3 regions of the Amycolatopsis sp. EV170708-02-1 genome follow, and region 3 is predicted to be linked to each of the others. Evidence: riboswitches for the same ligand, from Rfam matches in the RefSeq annotation. Region 3 holds a riboswitch; each other region holds the start of a gene.

The links. A riboswitch is a leader RNA that binds a small molecule or an ion and turns the genes downstream of it on or off. The one in region 3 is predicted to bind S-adenosylmethionine.
Region 1: another riboswitch for S-adenosylmethionine. It lies ahead of MJQ72_RS27230 (aminotransferase class V-fold PLP-dependent enzyme); the one in region 3 lies ahead of MJQ72_RS14515 (methionine ABC transporter ATP-binding protein).
Region 2: another riboswitch for S-adenosylmethionine. It lies ahead of thrC (threonine synthase); the one in region 3 lies ahead of MJQ72_RS14515 (methionine ABC transporter ATP-binding protein).

The regions. Positions count from the first base shown of each region.
Region 1 is NZ_CP092497.1:6,042,340-6,047,697, forward strand. Features, by position in the region: gene MJQ72_RS27215 (RluA family pseudouridine synthase) at 1-149, opposite strand, end outside; gene lspA (signal peptidase II) at 146-709, opposite strand; gene MJQ72_RS27225 (hypothetical protein) at 706-1,311, opposite strand; gene MJQ72_RS27230 (aminotransferase class V-fold PLP-dependent enzyme) at 1,331-2,686, opposite strand; SAM riboswitch class IV at 2,719-2,833, opposite strand; gene MJQ72_RS27235 (M23 family metallopeptidase) at 2,962-3,645, opposite strand; gene MJQ72_RS27240 (potassium/proton antiporter) at 3,777-5,255, opposite strand.
Region 2 is NZ_CP092497.1:6,805,204-6,810,561, forward strand. Features, by position in the region: gene MJQ72_RS30945 (class I SAM-dependent methyltransferase) at 1-93, shown strand, start outside; gene MJQ72_RS30950 (VOC family protein) at 90-464, opposite strand; partial or broken gene MJQ72_RS30955 (EamA family transporter) at 488-1,392, opposite strand; gene rpsT (30S ribosomal protein S20) at 1,726-1,986, shown strand; gene holA (DNA polymerase III subunit delta) at 2,036-3,019, opposite strand; SAM riboswitch class I at 3,155-3,287, shown strand; gene thrC (threonine synthase) at 3,301-4,566, shown strand; gene MJQ72_RS30975 (ComEC/Rec2 family competence protein) at 4,603-5,358, opposite strand, start outside.
Region 3 is NZ_CP092497.1:3,116,238-3,121,595, forward strand. Features, by position in the region: gene MJQ72_RS14500 (DUF222 domain-containing protein) at 1-260, opposite strand, end outside; gene MJQ72_RS14505 (GNAT family N-acetyltransferase) at 408-989, opposite strand; gene rsmA (16S rRNA (adenine(1518)-N(6)/adenine(1519)-N(6))-dimethyltransferase RsmA) at 1,030-1,866, shown strand; SAM riboswitch class I at 2,114-2,204, shown strand; partial or broken gene MJQ72_RS14515 (methionine ABC transporter ATP-binding protein) at 2,418-3,426, shown strand; gene MJQ72_RS14520 (4-(cytidine 5'-diphospho)-2-C-methyl-D-erythritol kinase) at 3,549-4,514, shown strand; gene MJQ72_RS14525 (ABC-F family ATP-binding cassette domain-containing protein) at 4,582-5,358, shown strand, end outside.

The sequences.
Region 1 (5,358 bases), 2.9 Mb from region 3:
TTCCCGGCGGGCTTGCCGTCGAGATAGATCTCGCCGGATTCGGCCAGTTCCGCCACGACGGTGCGGGAAAGTCCCAGCAGTTTCGCCAGCCCCGCGTCGACGCGCATTCCGTCGAGCCCGTCGGGGACGGGCAGCATGCGCGCGCTCATTCGGTCGCCGCCTTCTTCTTGTCCTTTGTGGATGTTCCGTCGTAGTCCTTGCCCAGCAAGGAAAGGATCACGATGAGCACACCGCCGACGCAGATCGCGGAGTCGGCGACGTTGAAGATCGCCCAGCCCTGCCCGTTCGGTGCGAAGGCGGAGATCATGTCGACCACGTGCCCCTGCAGCGGGCCGGGGGCGCGGAAGATCCGGTCGGTCAGGTTGCCGAGCGCGCCGGCCAGCACCAGGCCGAGCCCGATCGCCCAGCCGACCGAGCGCAGCCGCCGCGACAGCCAGACGATGGCGATCACGACGGCGATCGCGACCAGCGCGAGCACCCAGGTCAGGCCGGTCGCCATCGAGAAGGCGGCACCGGGGTTGCGCACCAGCTGGAAGTACACGAGCCCGCCGAGGAACTCGACCGGCTGCCTGCCCTCCAGCGTGGACACGGCGATCTGCTTGGTGAGGAGGTCGATCCCCCACAGCACCGCGGCGACGACGAACACCACGGCGACGCGCTTCTTGGGCAGCGGCGGCGACGGTGGCGCGGTTTCGGGCTCTGTGCTCACTCCCCCATTGTCCACTGAGCGTGTTCAGGCCTCCCCTTCGGCCTGCTCAGCAGGGCCGCGAACGCTCCGGCGAGCGCGACCAGCGACGAAAGCACCAGCGCGAGCTGTCCCTGCGCGAGCACGACCGCGCAGAGCGCGAACGCCACGGCCACGATCAGCACCAGCACGCTGCGGTCCAGCCAGGCCAGCAGGACCAGGCCAAGCGTCAGCAGGAGCGCGCTCCGGGTGTCGCCGTCGAGGTCGAACTCCCAGTAGCCGACCAGATCGGCCAGCGCGATGGCGACCAGTACGCCGAGCGCGATCGCGACGACCTTCCACCACCGCATGGTCTTCGTCCGAAGGGCGTAGAACAGCACCGTGCCGAGGTAGACCGCGAAGACGGCGAACAGCCAGTTGTCCATCCTGCCGATGGCGCCGGCCGAAACCGCGGTCAGGGGCGTCCCCACGCTCTGGACGGAGCCGAACATGCCGCCGTCCCCGTAAGGCACGTAGGCGAACCACCCCTCGGACCGGCGCGTGCCGACGGACAAGGCCACCACGGCCAGCTGGGCGAATCCCAGCAACGCCAGCGGAAACCAGTAACGCGGTCGCTCGTTCCCCATGCGGGGTGAGGGTAGTGGCTCAGGCGCAGAACGGAGGCAGTTCGCGCGGATCGTTCTCCGGCACCCAGCGGCCTTCCGGCTTCTCGTACTGCCAGCGCGCGCCGCGGGCGACGATCTGGCGCAGCGCCAGCACGATCCGGTCCACGTGTTCGGTGGTGCTGCCGAGGCCGAGGCTGACGCGCACGGCCTGCTGGCCCGTCGAACCGGCGACGGCGATCAGCCGCTTGGTCGCCACGTGCGCGCAGAAAGCGCCGTCCCGCACGCCGATGCCGTACTCCGCGGAAAGGACCGCGGCCAGCCAGCCGGGGTCGAAACCGTCGACGACGAAGCTGAGCGTGCCGACGCGGTCGACAGGCGCGTCGAACAACCGCAGTTCGGCGAATCCGGGGATGGCGGCGAGGCCGCGACGCAGCCGCGCGAGCAGTTCCTCTTCGTGGGCGACGATGCCGTCCCAGGTCGCGGCCAGCGTCTCGCAGGCGACACCCAGCGCGTAGACGCCGACGGTGTTGGGGGAACCGGCTTCGTGCCGCTCGGCACCGGAATTCCAGACCACACCGAGGTTTTCGGAGTCACGGGTGACGAGTTTCGTCGCGCCGCCGCCGGCGAGGTACGGCTGGGCCGCACGCAGCCAGTCGGCGCGGCCGATCAGCGCGCCGGCGCCGAACGGCGCGTACAGCTTGTGGCCGGACAGCGCGACGTAGTCGACGTCCAGTTCGCGCACCGAGATCTTCCGGTGCGGCGCGAGCTGCGCCGCGTCGAGCGCGATCCGGGCGCCGTGCCGACGTGCCACGGCCGCGATCTCCTTGACCGGCAACAGTTCCCCGGTCACGTTGGAGGCACCGGTGAGGACGACCAGCCGCGGGCCCTGCGGGCAGTCGGCGAGCGCTTCGTCCACAGCGGACACCGCGGCGAGGCGGGTGCGCGGCGTCTCGACGCGGCGGACGTTCGGACCCTTCCACGGCAGCAGCGCGGCGTGGTGCTCGGTGTCGAACACGACGACCGACGTGTGCTTCGGCAGGCTGCGCGCGAGAAGGTTGAAGGAATCGGTGGTGTTGCGAGTGAACACGACGGTGTCGGTCGATCGCGCGTCGACGAAGTCCCGCAGGATTCCGCGCGTGCGCTCGTAAAGCTTGGTCGAAACCTGCGAGGCGAACCCGGCCCCGCGGTGCACGCTGGCGTACCAGGGCAGGAATTCGTCGACCGCGGCCCGCACCTTGTCCAGACAGGGGGCGCTCGCCGCGTGATCGAGGTTGGCGTAGCCGATGTCTCCGCCGGTGACCAGCGGAACCCGCAGATCGGCGCAGGCGACGGTCGGGATTTCGTGCGTGGCAACGGTTTCAGCGGAAACACCGGTGCGTTCGAGAGCGAGGGTCATCGTCATCCTCCGGGCCAGGGGACCCGGCGAGGATCCCGCGCTTGCCCGTCGCACCGCGCGACGAGCCAGGTCCTCACCCGGGGCACCCCACCGCGGAAGGAGGGTTGCCGGTCAGCTAGCCGGGGCTTGACGCTGACACTCGTGACCTACGGACGAAGTTAGCGGATGGGCGGGCGATCGAGCCAGCCCTCGTCCGCATCTTGAGACGCCGCTCACGTCGTCCGCGAGCGGGGATAACCGCTGCCCGGCGCCGCGCCGCGCCGGGCAACGGCAGGTCAGACCCGGAATCGGCCGGGCAGCGGGACGGTCGCGCGGGAGGAGACCTCGGTCGCGGTACCCGAGTACTGATCGGTGCCCGCGGTGAACTGCCAGCCGCCGAAGGTCTTGCCGTCGACGGCTTCGCCGTAGGCCTCGGCGACCTTGGTCGAGACCTCGTCGTAGGACAGGCCGTTCCAGTTGCCCGCGCCGACCCCGAAGTCGCGCGAGTCGCCGCCCTGGGCGGCGGCCGTGGGCAGGGTCCACAGGGTGAAGTGCACGTGGGCGCCGGTGCTGCTGCCGCCGCAGGGCAGCGCGTTGCCGGTGCGGCCGAGGGCGTCGCCCGGGGCGACCTTCTGGCCGTCGGTGACCGAAATGTTCTCCATGTGGTAGTACCCGGTGCGCCAGCCGCCGTCGTGGTCGACGGTCACCCAGTCGCCGCCGGAGCAGTGCTGGATCCGCACCGTGCCCGCCAGCGGGGCGCGGACGGTCTTGTCGCCCGGGCTGAAGTCGATGGCGTTCTTCACCCCGGACGTGCCGTTGTCCGAGTGGATCCCCGCCGAGTAGACGGACTGGCCCGTGTCGAAAGGCAGCCCGAAGGCGGGAAAAGCGCCGGCCGCAGTAGCCGTCGGGGCGGCGATAACCACTCCGACGAGTGCCAGAGTGGCCCCCAGGCCAGCGAACCGCGCAGGAAGTTTCGTCACCGTGCGTACTCCTTACCCCGTGACACTCACCCATTCGATGGAGTCGATTGCGGGGAAAGTAATCCAAAAGGAGTACAAATGGGAAGAAGTTTCTGAGATCACCCGACGAACAGCTGGTGCCGGTTCGTGACCTACTGGCCGGATTCGCCCTTCCACCTGGCGAGGCGGCCCGCGCGGTCGACGGCCCGCAGGCGTCGTTCGGCCGCGTCACGGGCTTCGGCGGTGGTCACGACGAGTAACTGGTCGCGCTCCTGAAGCCGGGTGTTCTTGTTCGGCGTGAAGCCGGACCCATCGCGGACGAGGAGGCTGATCGTCGCTCCCACCGGCAGCCGCAGTTCGGCCAGGTACACGCCGTGCATCTTCGATCCGGTGTTGATCCGGACCTGCAGGAGTTCCGCGCCCATCTCGTCGAGCGGCGCAGAGTCGACGTCGATCTCGTGCGCTTCGGCGTGCTGGGCCAGCCCGAGCGCTCGCGCGAGCGGGGTCAGCGTCGCCCCTTGGAGCAGCGTCAGCACGATGACCAGCACGAACACCGCATCGACCAGCTCTTGCGCGCCGGGCACCCCGGACGACAGCGGGATCAGCGCCAGCACGATCGGGACCGCTCCGCGCAGCCCCGCCCACGACAGGAACACCTGTTCTCGCCAAGGGATCTTGAACGGCAGCGCGGACAGGAGCACCGACAGCGGACGGGCGAGCAACAACACGACCGCGCCCGCGACCAGGCCCTGGACCAGGCTCTCGAAGATCCTGCTCGGCGAGGCGAACAGGCCCAGCAGCACGAACAGGCCGATCTGCGCGAGCCAGCCGAGCCCTTCGGCGAAGGAGAGCGTGTCCGAGCGGTGCGGCAGCTTCGAGTTGCCCAGCACCAGGGCCGCGACGTAGGTGGCGAGCAGCCCCGACGCGTGGGCGAGCTGCCCGCTCGAATACGCCACGACGCACACCGCGACGGTGGCCAGCGGGTACAGACCGGTGGCGGGAAGCGCCGCCCGGCGCAGCGCGAACGCCCCGCCCCAGCCGAAGGCCAGGCCGATCACCAGCCCGGCGGCGAGTTCGTAGACCACCAGCAGCGGCAGCGACCAGTCGACGGTCGCCCCCTCGGCGAGGACGACGACGGCGATGTAGGCCGGGGCGTCGTTGATCCCGGACTCGATCTCCAGCGCGCCCACGAGCCGCTTCCCGATCCCCGCCGATCTCAGCACGGAGAAGACCGCCGCGGCGTCGGTCGAGGCGAGCACCGCGCCCCACAGCAACGCCATCCGCCAGTCCAGGCCCAGCAACCAGTGCAAAGCCGCGCCGGTGACCGCGATGCTCACCGCGACGGCCACTGTGGACAGTGCGATTCCGATGCCCAGCGAGGGTTTCACGGCCGTCCACCGGGTGGTGAGGCCACCTTCGGACAGGATCATCACCAGCGCGGCGAGGCCGAGCGACTGGGTGAGCTCGGGGTTGTCGTACTGGATGCCGAACCCGGCTTCGCCGAGCAGGACACCCATCCCCAGGTACAGCAGGAGCGAGGGAAGGCCGACCCGGATCGACACCCGGACGGCGATCACGGCGACGAGAAGCACCGCACCACCGGTGCCGAGGATGAGCGGGAGCTGCTCCATGTCGCCTCCCGTTCCGGTCGCCGTGAGGGCTCCAGAATAGTGAGGCGGTGATCGTCACACGTTCGTGTACCGGTCGGAAAGCGCCCGGATAACCTGTGTTACA
Region 2 (5,358 bases), 3.7 Mb from region 3:
GGCTTCGTGGATCTGCAGACCTGGACCTGGGAACCGCCGGGTTTCGGCACCTCCCTCGCCGCTCAGCTGCGCGCGATCAAACCCTTCGGCTAGCGCGGATCAGTGCGCAACGGGTGCTCACGCGGCACTTCGACCAGCACGATCCTGGTGCCGTCCGGGTCGGCGATCCACGCTTCGTCCAGCCCCCACGGCTCACGCCGCGCGCCGCGAACCGGCTCCAAGCCCTTCCGCGCGAGCTCCTCGAGCACCGCGGGCAGATCCCGGACCTGGAGCCACAAGGCGACGTCAGGCGTCGGGCCGGTCTCTCCGGTACCGACGATCTCGATCGACCCGTTCCCGGCGAAGAACACCGTCCCGCCGGGGAACTCCTTGTCGATGGCCAGGCCCAGGGTGTCCCGATAGAACGCCGTCGACACGTCGAGGTCCTTCGGGTGGATCAGCACCCTGCTGCTCAGCACGTCCATGGCTCAATCCCTACCGGATGGGTTCAGGCCATCGCAATCGCGGCGATACCCGCCAGCACCACCACCGATCCGGCCAGCCGGCGGACGGCGTTCGCCTCGCCCAGGACCAGCCAGGCGGCGATGCCGCCCAAGACGATGCTCAGCTCCCTCGCGGGCGCGACGAGGCTCACCGGGGCGACCTGGAGGGCATAGAGCACCAGCAGGTAGGCGACCGGCGAGAGCACGCCGACGATGACGACCTCACGTTTGTGCTCGCGCCAGAGCCACGAGACCTCCTCGCGGTCCTTCAACGCATACGGCGCCATGAGCAGGCTCTGCACGATCGCGCCGGTTCCGAAGTACACGATCGGCGGGACACCGAGGCCCGTGACCGAATGCGCGTCCCACAGCGTGTAGGCGGCGATCGTGAGGCCGGTCAGCAGGCCGTAGACCAGGCCTTTTCGTCGAGCGACACGATCGGCGGCGCCGACGTGGGCCGGTGCTCGCCCGGTGCCGATCACCAGCACCCCGGCGACCACGAGGAACGCGCCCACCAGGCCGAGGATCCCGGCCGCTCGCCGAGCACCACGACGGCGGCGAGCACCGAGATCAGCGGCCCGGTCCCGCGGGCGACGGGGTAGACGACGGACAGATCTCCGACGGCGTACCCCCGCTGGAGAACGACCCCGTAGGTGACGTGGAACACCGCGGTGACGACTGCGGCGAACAGCCAGGTCCACTGTGGACGTTGTGGTTCCACGGCCAGGGAGACCGCCATGACGGGGACGAGCAGGATCGCGGAAAGGCTGTAGTACGCCCAGACGAACCGGGCTCCGCCACGGCGGATCCGCTTGGCGGCGAGGTTCCAGCCCGCGTGGATGACGGCGGCGATGACGACGAAGGACAGAGCGGTGGCGTTCACAACGGACCTTTCACGTTTTCCGCGCATGCGGAAAACCCGGTCCTCCAGGCTTTTGTCCCGTCAGATGAACGGCGGTGCGTCCGGCTCCGCCGATGGTGCCGCTCGGACCGGTCCCGTCTGCCCTGATTGTGTGTTTTCGCTGAACGGGCAGGCGGCGGAACCCTAGGCACTACGATCTTCACCGTACCGCAAGCACCCCTCCCGAGGCTGCCGCGAGCCGCGCCGGGACGGCTGTTAAGCTTGCCTTTCACCGTCGTGTGGCATTCCGTCATGGAGGAAACCCGCGCCGCTCCCACGAGCACGCAGGGCCGGTCACAGCGCGGCGGTGAAACCACCGAGAGATTCAAGAGGAGCGCCCCCGTGGCCAACATCAAGTCGCAGATCAAGCGCATCACCACCAACGAGAAGGCGCGTCAGCGCAACCAGGCGATCCGGTCCTCGGTGAAGACCGCGATCCGCAAGTTCCGCGAGGCGGCCGACGCCGGCGACAAGGCCAAGGCCCTGGAGCTGCAGAAGGACGCGGCGAAGAAGCTGGACAAGGCCGTGACCAAGGGCGTTCTCCACGCCAACCAGGCCGCCAACAAGAAGTCCGCGCTGGCGAAGCGCGCGAACTCTCTCTGATCGGCTTTCGAAGGGCCCGGCGACGCGAGTCGCCGGGCCCTTCGACGTTTCAGCGGCTTGTGCCGTGAGCGGCGACGACCTCCAGGACGGCACGCTCCAAGGCGTACTCCGGATTGGCCGCGACCCCTTTGACCTCGGCGTTGAGCCGGGCGACCACCCGCATCGCGGTGGCGAGCCCGTCCTGGCCCCAGCCGCGGGCCTGCCCCTGCGCCTTGCGCACCTTCCACGGCGGCATCCCCAGCTCACCCGCCATCTGGTTCGGGTTCCCGCGACCGGCGCCGGACACCCGCGCGATCGTGCGGACGGCGTCGGCGAGCGCGTCCGCGACCAGGACGTGCGGTACGCCCAGCTGCATCGCCCAGCGCAACGACTCCAGCGCCGCCGCCTTGTCACCGGCCACGGCCTTCTCGGCGACGGCGAAACCGTTCACATCCGCGCGGCCACGGTGGTAGCGCCGGACCGCCTGCTCGTCGACCGTTCCGCCGGCGTCCGCGACCAGCTGGGTCGCCGCCGACGACAGCTCCCGCAGATCCGACCCGACGGCGTCGATCAACGCGAGCACGGCCGCACCGTCGATCTTCCCGCCGACGCGGCGGACCTCGTTGCGGACAAAGGATTCCCGCTCGGCGGCCTTGGTCAGCTTCGGGCACTCGACGACCTCCGCGCCTGCCTTTTTCAAGGCGGCGGGGAGCCCTTTCGCGGCCTTGCTCCGGCCACCTCCGCTGTGCACGACGACGAGCACGATGCCGTCGGCGGGCGCCTTGACGTAGGCCATCACCCCGTCGGCGAGCTCCTGCGAGATGTCGTGCGCGGACTCGAGGACGATCACCCTGCCCTCGGCGAACAGCGAAGGGCTGACCATTTCCGCGAGCGCCGGGACTGTGAGGTCCGACACCCGGATCCGGGTGAGATCCGCCGTCGGATCGGCCGCTTTGGCCGCGTCCGAAGCGCTGCGGACCGCACGTTCGATCAGCAGCTCTTCCTCACCGAGAACCAGGACCAGCGGCGATGGGGCGGAAGCTTGCGTCGTCACGGTGACGATCCTGCCACTCCTCCTCTCGTGTGCTTTGTCCGGTGATGTGTTCCGGGCACGGTGGCCCCACCTGAGGCTCATGTCGTACGGTGTTGGCGAGGCGACGCGATGACACGCGTGCCGACAATCGAATACCGCTCATCCAGAGGGGCAGAGGGAACGGCCCGATGAAGCCCCGGCAACCGGCGTCAGCCTGTCATCCCGCGATCGCGGGGTAGCTGACGAACACGGTGCCAATTCCGGCCCGCCACGGCGGGGCAGATGAGGAAAGGAACCTCGCGATGACCGCAACCCTCGGCACGACCTCCACCACCAAGACCCCGGATCTCGGACCGGCCGTCGAACTGGTGTCGAAGGAAGAGGGACACCGGCAGCCGCTCGCCCCCGAATTCGTTTCCGCCGAGGACTTCTCGCCGCTCGAGGTCGCCTACGACTTCGGCCGTGTGCGCCGCGAGGACATCGAAGCCGGACCGAAGAACATCTGGCGCTACAAGAAGCTCCTTCCCGTTCCGTCGAACGTCGAAGAGATCCCCAACACCGAACCCGGCGCCACCCGCCTCATCCAGGCCGACAGGCTCGCGAAAGCCTTGGGCGTCAAGAAGGTCTGGGTCAAGGACGACACCGGGAACCCCACCCACTCGTTCAAGGACCGCGTGGTCGCCGTCGCACTGGCCGCCGCACGCGAGTTCGGGTTCGACGTGCTGGCCTGTCCGTCGACCGGCAACCTGGCCAACGCCGTCGCCGCCGCGGCGGCCCGCGCCGGCTGGCGGTCGGTCGTGCTGATCCCGAAGACCCTCGAGCGGGCCAAGATCCTCACCACCGCCGTGTACGACGGAGACCTGATCGCGGTCGACGGCAACTACGACGACGTGAACCGGCTCGCCACCCAGCTCGCCGCTGAGCAGGAAAGCTGGGCGTTCGTCAACGTGAACGTCCGGCCCTACTACTCGGAAGGCTCCAAGACGCTGGCCTTCGAGGTCGCCGAACAGCTCGGCTGGCGGCTTCCCTCCCAGATCGTGGTGCCGATCGCCTCCGGTTCCCAGCTCACCAAGGTGGACAAGGGTTTCCGTGAGTTCGGCCAGCTCGGGCTCGTCGACGAGACGCCGTACAAGGTGTTCGGCGCGCAGGCCACCGGCTGCTCCCCCGTCTCGGCGGCCTTCCGCGCCGGGCACGACGTCGTCCAGCCGGTCAAGCCGGACACGATCGCCCGGTCGCTGGCGATCGGCAACCCGGCCGACGGCCCCTACGTCCTCGACGTGGTCAACCGCACCGGCGGTGCGATCGAAGACGTCACCGACGAAGAGGTCGTCGAGGGCATCAGGCTGCTCGCCCGCACCGAGGGCATCTTCACCGAGACCGCGGGCGGGGTCACCGTCGCGACGGCCAAGAAGCTCATCGAGACCGGCAAGCTCAACCCGGACGAAGAGATCGTCCTGCTGATCACCGGGGACGGCCTCAAGACCCTTGACGCCGTCGAAGACAAGATCGGCCCGAAGGCCACCGTCAGCGCCTCGGCCGACGCGGTCCGCGAGGCTCTGGGGATCTGAGGGGCTCGGGGCATCCGAGTTCCCCGCCGGCCCGCCTCAGGAACGAGGCGGGCCGCGGGGCTCACCCCGGCGTACCAGGGCGAGGCCTCGCGCGTCGGCGACCACCGCGGTGTCGCCGTCCGTGTCCGTCCTGGCGACCGACGCACCGACGGCCACCAGGCTGTCCAAAGTGGACTTGTTCGGATGACCGTAGGTGTTTCCGGCGCCGACGCTCACCAATGCGGCACGTGGCGCGACGGCGTTGAGGAAATCCGGTGCCGTGTAACGACTTCCGTGGTGCGGGACCTTGAGGATCTCGGCGCGCAGATCGGCGCCCTCGGCCATCAGGTCCGCCTGCGCGGCGAGCTCGATGTCGCCTGTCAGGAGTAACCGGCCCGCCGGGGTTCCCGCGCGCAGGACGACGGAACCGTTGTTGATCACCGTGCCGTCCTGTTCCCGAATCGAGCGCCGGCTGACATAGCGCGGTCCCAGTACGTCTAGTGACAACGCCTGCCACTCCAGCCGCTGTCCGATCTCCAGCTCCAGCAAGGGAATCCCGCGGCGTGCCGTCTCGTCCGCGACCTGCTGCCACGCCCAGGCGGGAGCCCGGCCCGGGCCGACGGCGACCGCTCCGACCGACCGGCCGTCGAAGACGGATCCGAGACCGCCGATGTGGTCGGCGTGCAGATGACTCAGCACGATCAGCGGCACGCGGTCCACGCCGAGCCTGCTCAGGCATTCGTCCACCGGCCCCGGTTCCGGCCCGGTGTCGACCAGGATCGCCCTCCCCTGCTCGCCCGTGGCGAGGACGAC
Region 3 (5,358 bases):
TTGAGCGCGAGCGCTCTGCCGGTCACTTTCTGAGCCTCCGCTCGAGGTACTCGAGCCACATGCTCGTAAAAGACGGCGATCGAGTTGTATCCGTAGAGGTCCCGGACACCACGTGACTCGATCTCGGCCAGGATCTGGCCGACTTCGGCGAACAGACGTCGCCCTTCGCGTAGCCGCGTCTGCAACTCGTCGAGGAGCAGTTCGGCGTCACCTTCCGGCAGGTTGAGCGGGAAGGCCTTGGGGATATTTGTGCTGGTCATCCCTCGATTGTCGAGGCAGATTCGAACGAATGCACGGTATCGATCGGGTGGATGATCATTACGCTCCGGCTGCGCTGACCTGCGCCGATCACACGGGAGTGGGATACGTGTCGGTTCGAAAACGCCATACGGATGGTGGGGGCGGAATCACGGCTCCGTGCTCGAGTGGCTCAGCTGGTCCCACTCCTCGCGGAGCACCCCGTAGACGACGGCGTCGTGCACGCCCCCGGACCAGCGTCGAGCGCGTCGGAACCGGCCTTCCTCGACGAATCCCAGCCGCCGGCCGACGGCGATCATCCCTGGGTTCCCCGAAAACGTGGCGAAGTCCAGGCGGAGTGTGTCGGTGCGAGCGAACAGGTAGGTCGTCCACAGGTGCAGGGCGTCCGTGCCGTACCCGCCGCCCCAGTACTGCTCGTCGTAGATCACCAACCCCATTCGCCGCCAGTCGGTCTGCCTGCTTTCCCAGTACCAGCTGACCCTGCCGATCAACCTGCCGTCCCTCAGGTCGCATACGGCGAGGCTGGTGCGGGGATCGGCGGGCTCGGCCTTGGAGTTGGTGAGCTCGCGTGCCGTCGAGTCGGCGGCCGCCGCTGTCGGGGTGCCGAAGTAGGGCCCGTTCGTCTCGTGCCATGGCCGCGTTGGGTCGAGTAGTTCGCGAAGCGGCCGGAGGTCGCTTGGCCTCCAGTCGCGCAGCCGGACTTTCTCGCCTTCGAGTACGACGTCGTCCACCGGCCAATCGTGGCCTACCGGCGCTGGTTACGATCGTCGGGTGACTGAACTGCTCGGTCCTGCGGAGATCAGGGCGCTGGCGGCCGAGCTGGACGTACGTCCGACCAAGAAGCTCGGCCAGAATTTCGTGCACGATCCCAACACCGTGCGACGCATCGTCGACCTTTCGAGGGTCGGCGAAGGCGACGTCGTGCTGGAGGTCGGGCCGGGCCTCGGCTCGCTGACCCTCGGCCTGCTCGCGACCGGCGCCGAGGTCGTCGCGGTCGAAATCGATCCCGTGCTGGCGGGGCGATTGCCGAACACCGTGGCCGAACGGGGTGGGGCCGAACGGCTGACGGTCGTCGGCGCGGACGCGTTGCGGATCACGGCGGACGACCTGCCCGCGCGTCCGACTGCGCTCGTCGCGAATCTGCCGTACAACGTCGCGGTTCCGGTCGTTCTGCACCTGCTTGCCGAGCTGCCGTCGCTGACCAGTGGCCTCGTGATGGTCCAGACCGAGGTCGCGGACCGGATGGCGGCCGGCCCCGGGAGCCGGACCTATGGCGTGCCAAGCGTCAAGCTCGCGTGGTACGGAAAGGCACGCAAGGTCGCCGCGGTGCCTCGGGCGGTGTTCTGGCCTGTTCCGAACGTGGACTCCGCGCTGGTCGCTTTCGAGCGGGGTGACGTGGTGTCGCCGGTGGACCGGGAACGATTGTTCGCGGTGGTCGACGCCGCCTTCTCCCAACGGCGGAAGACTTTGCGCGCCGCGTTGGCGTCATGGGCCGGTTCCGCCGAACGAGCGGGGGAGTTGCTCGAGAAGGCGGGTATCGACCCCAAGACCCGCGGTGAGCAGTTGGATGTTCACCAGTTCGCGCGGATCGCGGCGGCCGCCGGTTGACCGCCCGCCCCAGGTGTGACCGGCACCGCGTGGACGTCGTCGTGGCTAGGTCAGCACGAGTGCGTAAGTCTTCTTCTCAAGCTGTATAGGCCGGCATTGTCTTAGCAGGTAGCGCGCCTGAAGCAAGTCGGAGACGCCTGCCTGTGTTCCAATATGTGGACAGCGCATCCTGTATAATGGACGCGACCAGACGTGTGATCTGCGCCTACGCGCTTGCTTTCATCCAGTGGGATCGGTTTTACTCAGTGAGCCATCCCGAGCGACTGAGAGACCTGGCTCGCCGAAGTCGCAGCAACCACCCTCCACAGGGCAGGTGCTACAGCCAGGACCGATGGAGGCTGTGCCTAATGAACAGGGTCACCCACCCGCTCCTGCTGACCAGGCGACGTGTCGTCGATGAAGGTCGCCGCACGGTAAGTGCGTGTCGACGCTCCACCGTTACTGCCTGAGTCCTTCTCCCTTACCTCTGAAACCCGTCCGTTTCCGGACGGCTACTCGGTGACGGTCGGCGCGCTCGAAAGATGCGGCGCCCCATTCGCATGGAGCCTCTCGTGATCACTGTCGAAAACCTGTCCAAATCCTTTCCCCTCAACGGAAATCCCGTCGTCGCGCTGCGCGATGTGAGCGTGGACATCCAAGCGGGCTCGCTGTTCGGGGTCGTCGGCCCGGCCGGCTCCGGCAAGTCGACCCTCGCCCGGTGCATCGGCCTTCAGGAGCGTCCCGACCGCGGCGTCGTCCGCCTCGACGGCCTCAACACGGGAACCCTCGACGGACGCCGTCTGCGCGAAATCCGGCGGCAGGTCGGTGTCGTGAGCACCAAACCGGAATTGCTCGCCGAGCGCACCATCGCCGGCAACATCGCTTCGCCGCTCGAACAGCTCGGTCTCGACGGGCCGCAGCGTCGCAACCGGGTCGGTAACCTGCTCGATCTGGTCGGGCTCACCCCCGGGCCGGACAGCGGCCGGGGACCTTTCCGAGGGGCAGCTTCGCCGAGTGGCCATCGCCAAGGCGCTGGCCGCCGGGCCGTCCGTGCTCTTGGCCGACGACCCGACCGCGGGTGTGCAGGCCGAGGAGTCCGGAGCGGTCCTGACCGTGCTCGACCGGGCACGTGCCGAGCTCGGAGTCACCGTGCTGCTCACCACTCCCGACGCCGGCGTGGTTCGCCGTGTCTGCGATGACGTCGCGGTTCTGGAGGCGGGCGCGATCATCGAACGCGGAACCGTGCTCGACCTGGTCTCCGACCCGAACAGCCGGACCGCGCAGGCGCTTCTTCCCGCGATCGAGACCGGGCGGGCGCAGGCCTCGAAGTACGACCGCGCGGTGGACGTCGTGCTCGTCGGCTTCGCTTCGGTCGGCGCGTTGCTTCCGGAGGCTGCCGGTCGCTTCGACGTCGAGCTCGCGACGATCGGGGGCGGCCTGACCCGGATCGGCGACACGCCGGTCGGCCGGTTCCGCCTCGGTGTGCGCGGTGAGCGCGCGGACGCCGCGCTCGCCTGGATCGCCGAACGTGGCGGCCACGTGACCCACCCGGTCCGCGGACCGCAGGGTGTCGCCGCCTGATTCCTCCACGAACGGGCCGCTCAGGACGAAATCGGTCCCGGGCGGCCCGTTCGTGTCCGACTCGCCCTGTTCTCTTTTCTCCTGGTGACAGCGCAGGCGGAGCGGCCACGTAGGCTTGACGGGTGCTCGCCGTCGTACCGCCCCCAGTAATCGTCAGGGTTCCCGCCAAGGTCAACCTGCACCTGTCGGTCGGTGACGTACGCCCGGATGGCTACCACGAACTGGTGACCGTGTTCCAGGCGCTTTCCTTGACCGACGAGGTGACCGTCGCGGTCACCGAGGACCCCGGCGTCGAGGTCTACGGCGAAGGCGAGGGCTCCGTACCGACAGGGGCCAACAACCTCGCCTGGAAGGCGGCGCAGGCACTGGCGGCCCACGTCGGCAAGGCGGACGGCGAGTCCAAGGTCAGGGTAGTACTGCGCAAAGGCATCCCGGTAGCGGGCGGCATGGCCGGCGGCAGCGCCGACGCGGCCGCGACCCTGGTGGGACTCGCGTCGCTTTGGAAGCTCGACATCTCCCGAGACGAACTGGCGGGGATCGCCGCGAAGCTCGGCAGCGATGTCCCGTTCGCGCTCTACGGCGGGACGGCGTTGGGGACCGGCCGAGGTGAGCAGCTGGTGCCGGTCTTGTCGCGGCACACCTTCCATTGGGTCCTGGCCTTCGACCAGCGTGGTCTTTCGACTCCGAGGGTGTTCGGCGAGCTGGACAGGTTGCGGGAGGAGGGCAGCCCGCCGCGGATCGGTTCGCACACTCCGGTGGTCGAGGCGCTGGCGTCCGGCGACCCGCGGCAGCTGGCGCTGCTTCTCGGCAACGACCTGCAGGCGGCGGCCGTTTCGTTGCGGCCGGGGCTGCGTCGCACCTTGCGGGCGGGGGTCAACGCGGGTGCGCTCGCCGGCACCGTCTCCGGATCCGGGCCGACCTGCGCCTTCCTGTGCGCGGATGCCCAGTCGGCCGTCGAGGTCGCCGCGGAGCTGTCCGGTGCGGGTGTCTGCCGCACGGTGCGGGTCGCGCACGGGCCGGTGCCCGGAGCCCGGCTGGTCGGCGGCGATGACGCGCCGCGGCCGTCGCCGCCGCGGGTGCACGCCTGAGGGTGTCCGAAATGGACATCGACTAATTCGTTGTGGTGCAAGCTTTGTGGAAAGGATCGGCTGAGGCATGGCCAACTTGGTCAACCTGGAGTCGGTGAGCAAGTCCTTCGGGGTGCGCCCGCTGCTCGACGGTGTTTCGCTCGGTGTGGCGGAGGGGCAGCGTATCGGTGTCGTCGGCCTCAACGGGGGTGGGAAGACGACGCTGCTGGAGGTGCTCGCTGGGATCAGCGAGCCGGATACGGGACGTGTCAGTCAGGTCCGTGGCTTGCGGATGGCCGTGGTCACCCAGCGGACCGAGCTCCCCGCCGGCAGTACGGTCGGAGATGTCGTGCTGGAGCGTTATGGCGCGGAGCACGAGTGGGCCGCTGACGCGCGAGTCCGGTCCATTATGGACGGTCTGGGGATCACCGCTCTCGGCGTCGAGAAGGAAACGGCGAACCTGTCGGGTGGCGAGCGCCGCCGGGTGGCGCTGGCGGCCGCTCTCACTGGTGAACTTGACCTCGTGGTCCTCGACGAGCCGACCAACCACCTGGACGTCGAAGGCGTGCGCTGGCTCGCGGATCACCTGCTGAACCGCAAGATCGCGGTCGTGGTCGTCACCCACGACCGGTGGTTCCTCGACACGGTCGCGAGCCTGACCTGGGAGGTCACCAACGGCCGCGTCGAGCAGTACGAAGGCGGGTACGCGGACTGGATCTTCGCGCGGGCCGAACGGGCGAGGCTGGCGGCGACGGCCGAGGAAAAGCGGCAGAACCTGGCGCGTAAGGAGCTCGCGTGGCTGCGCCGTGGCCCGCAGGCCAGGACCTCGAAGCCGCGCTACCGCGTGGAGGCGGCGGAGGCGCTG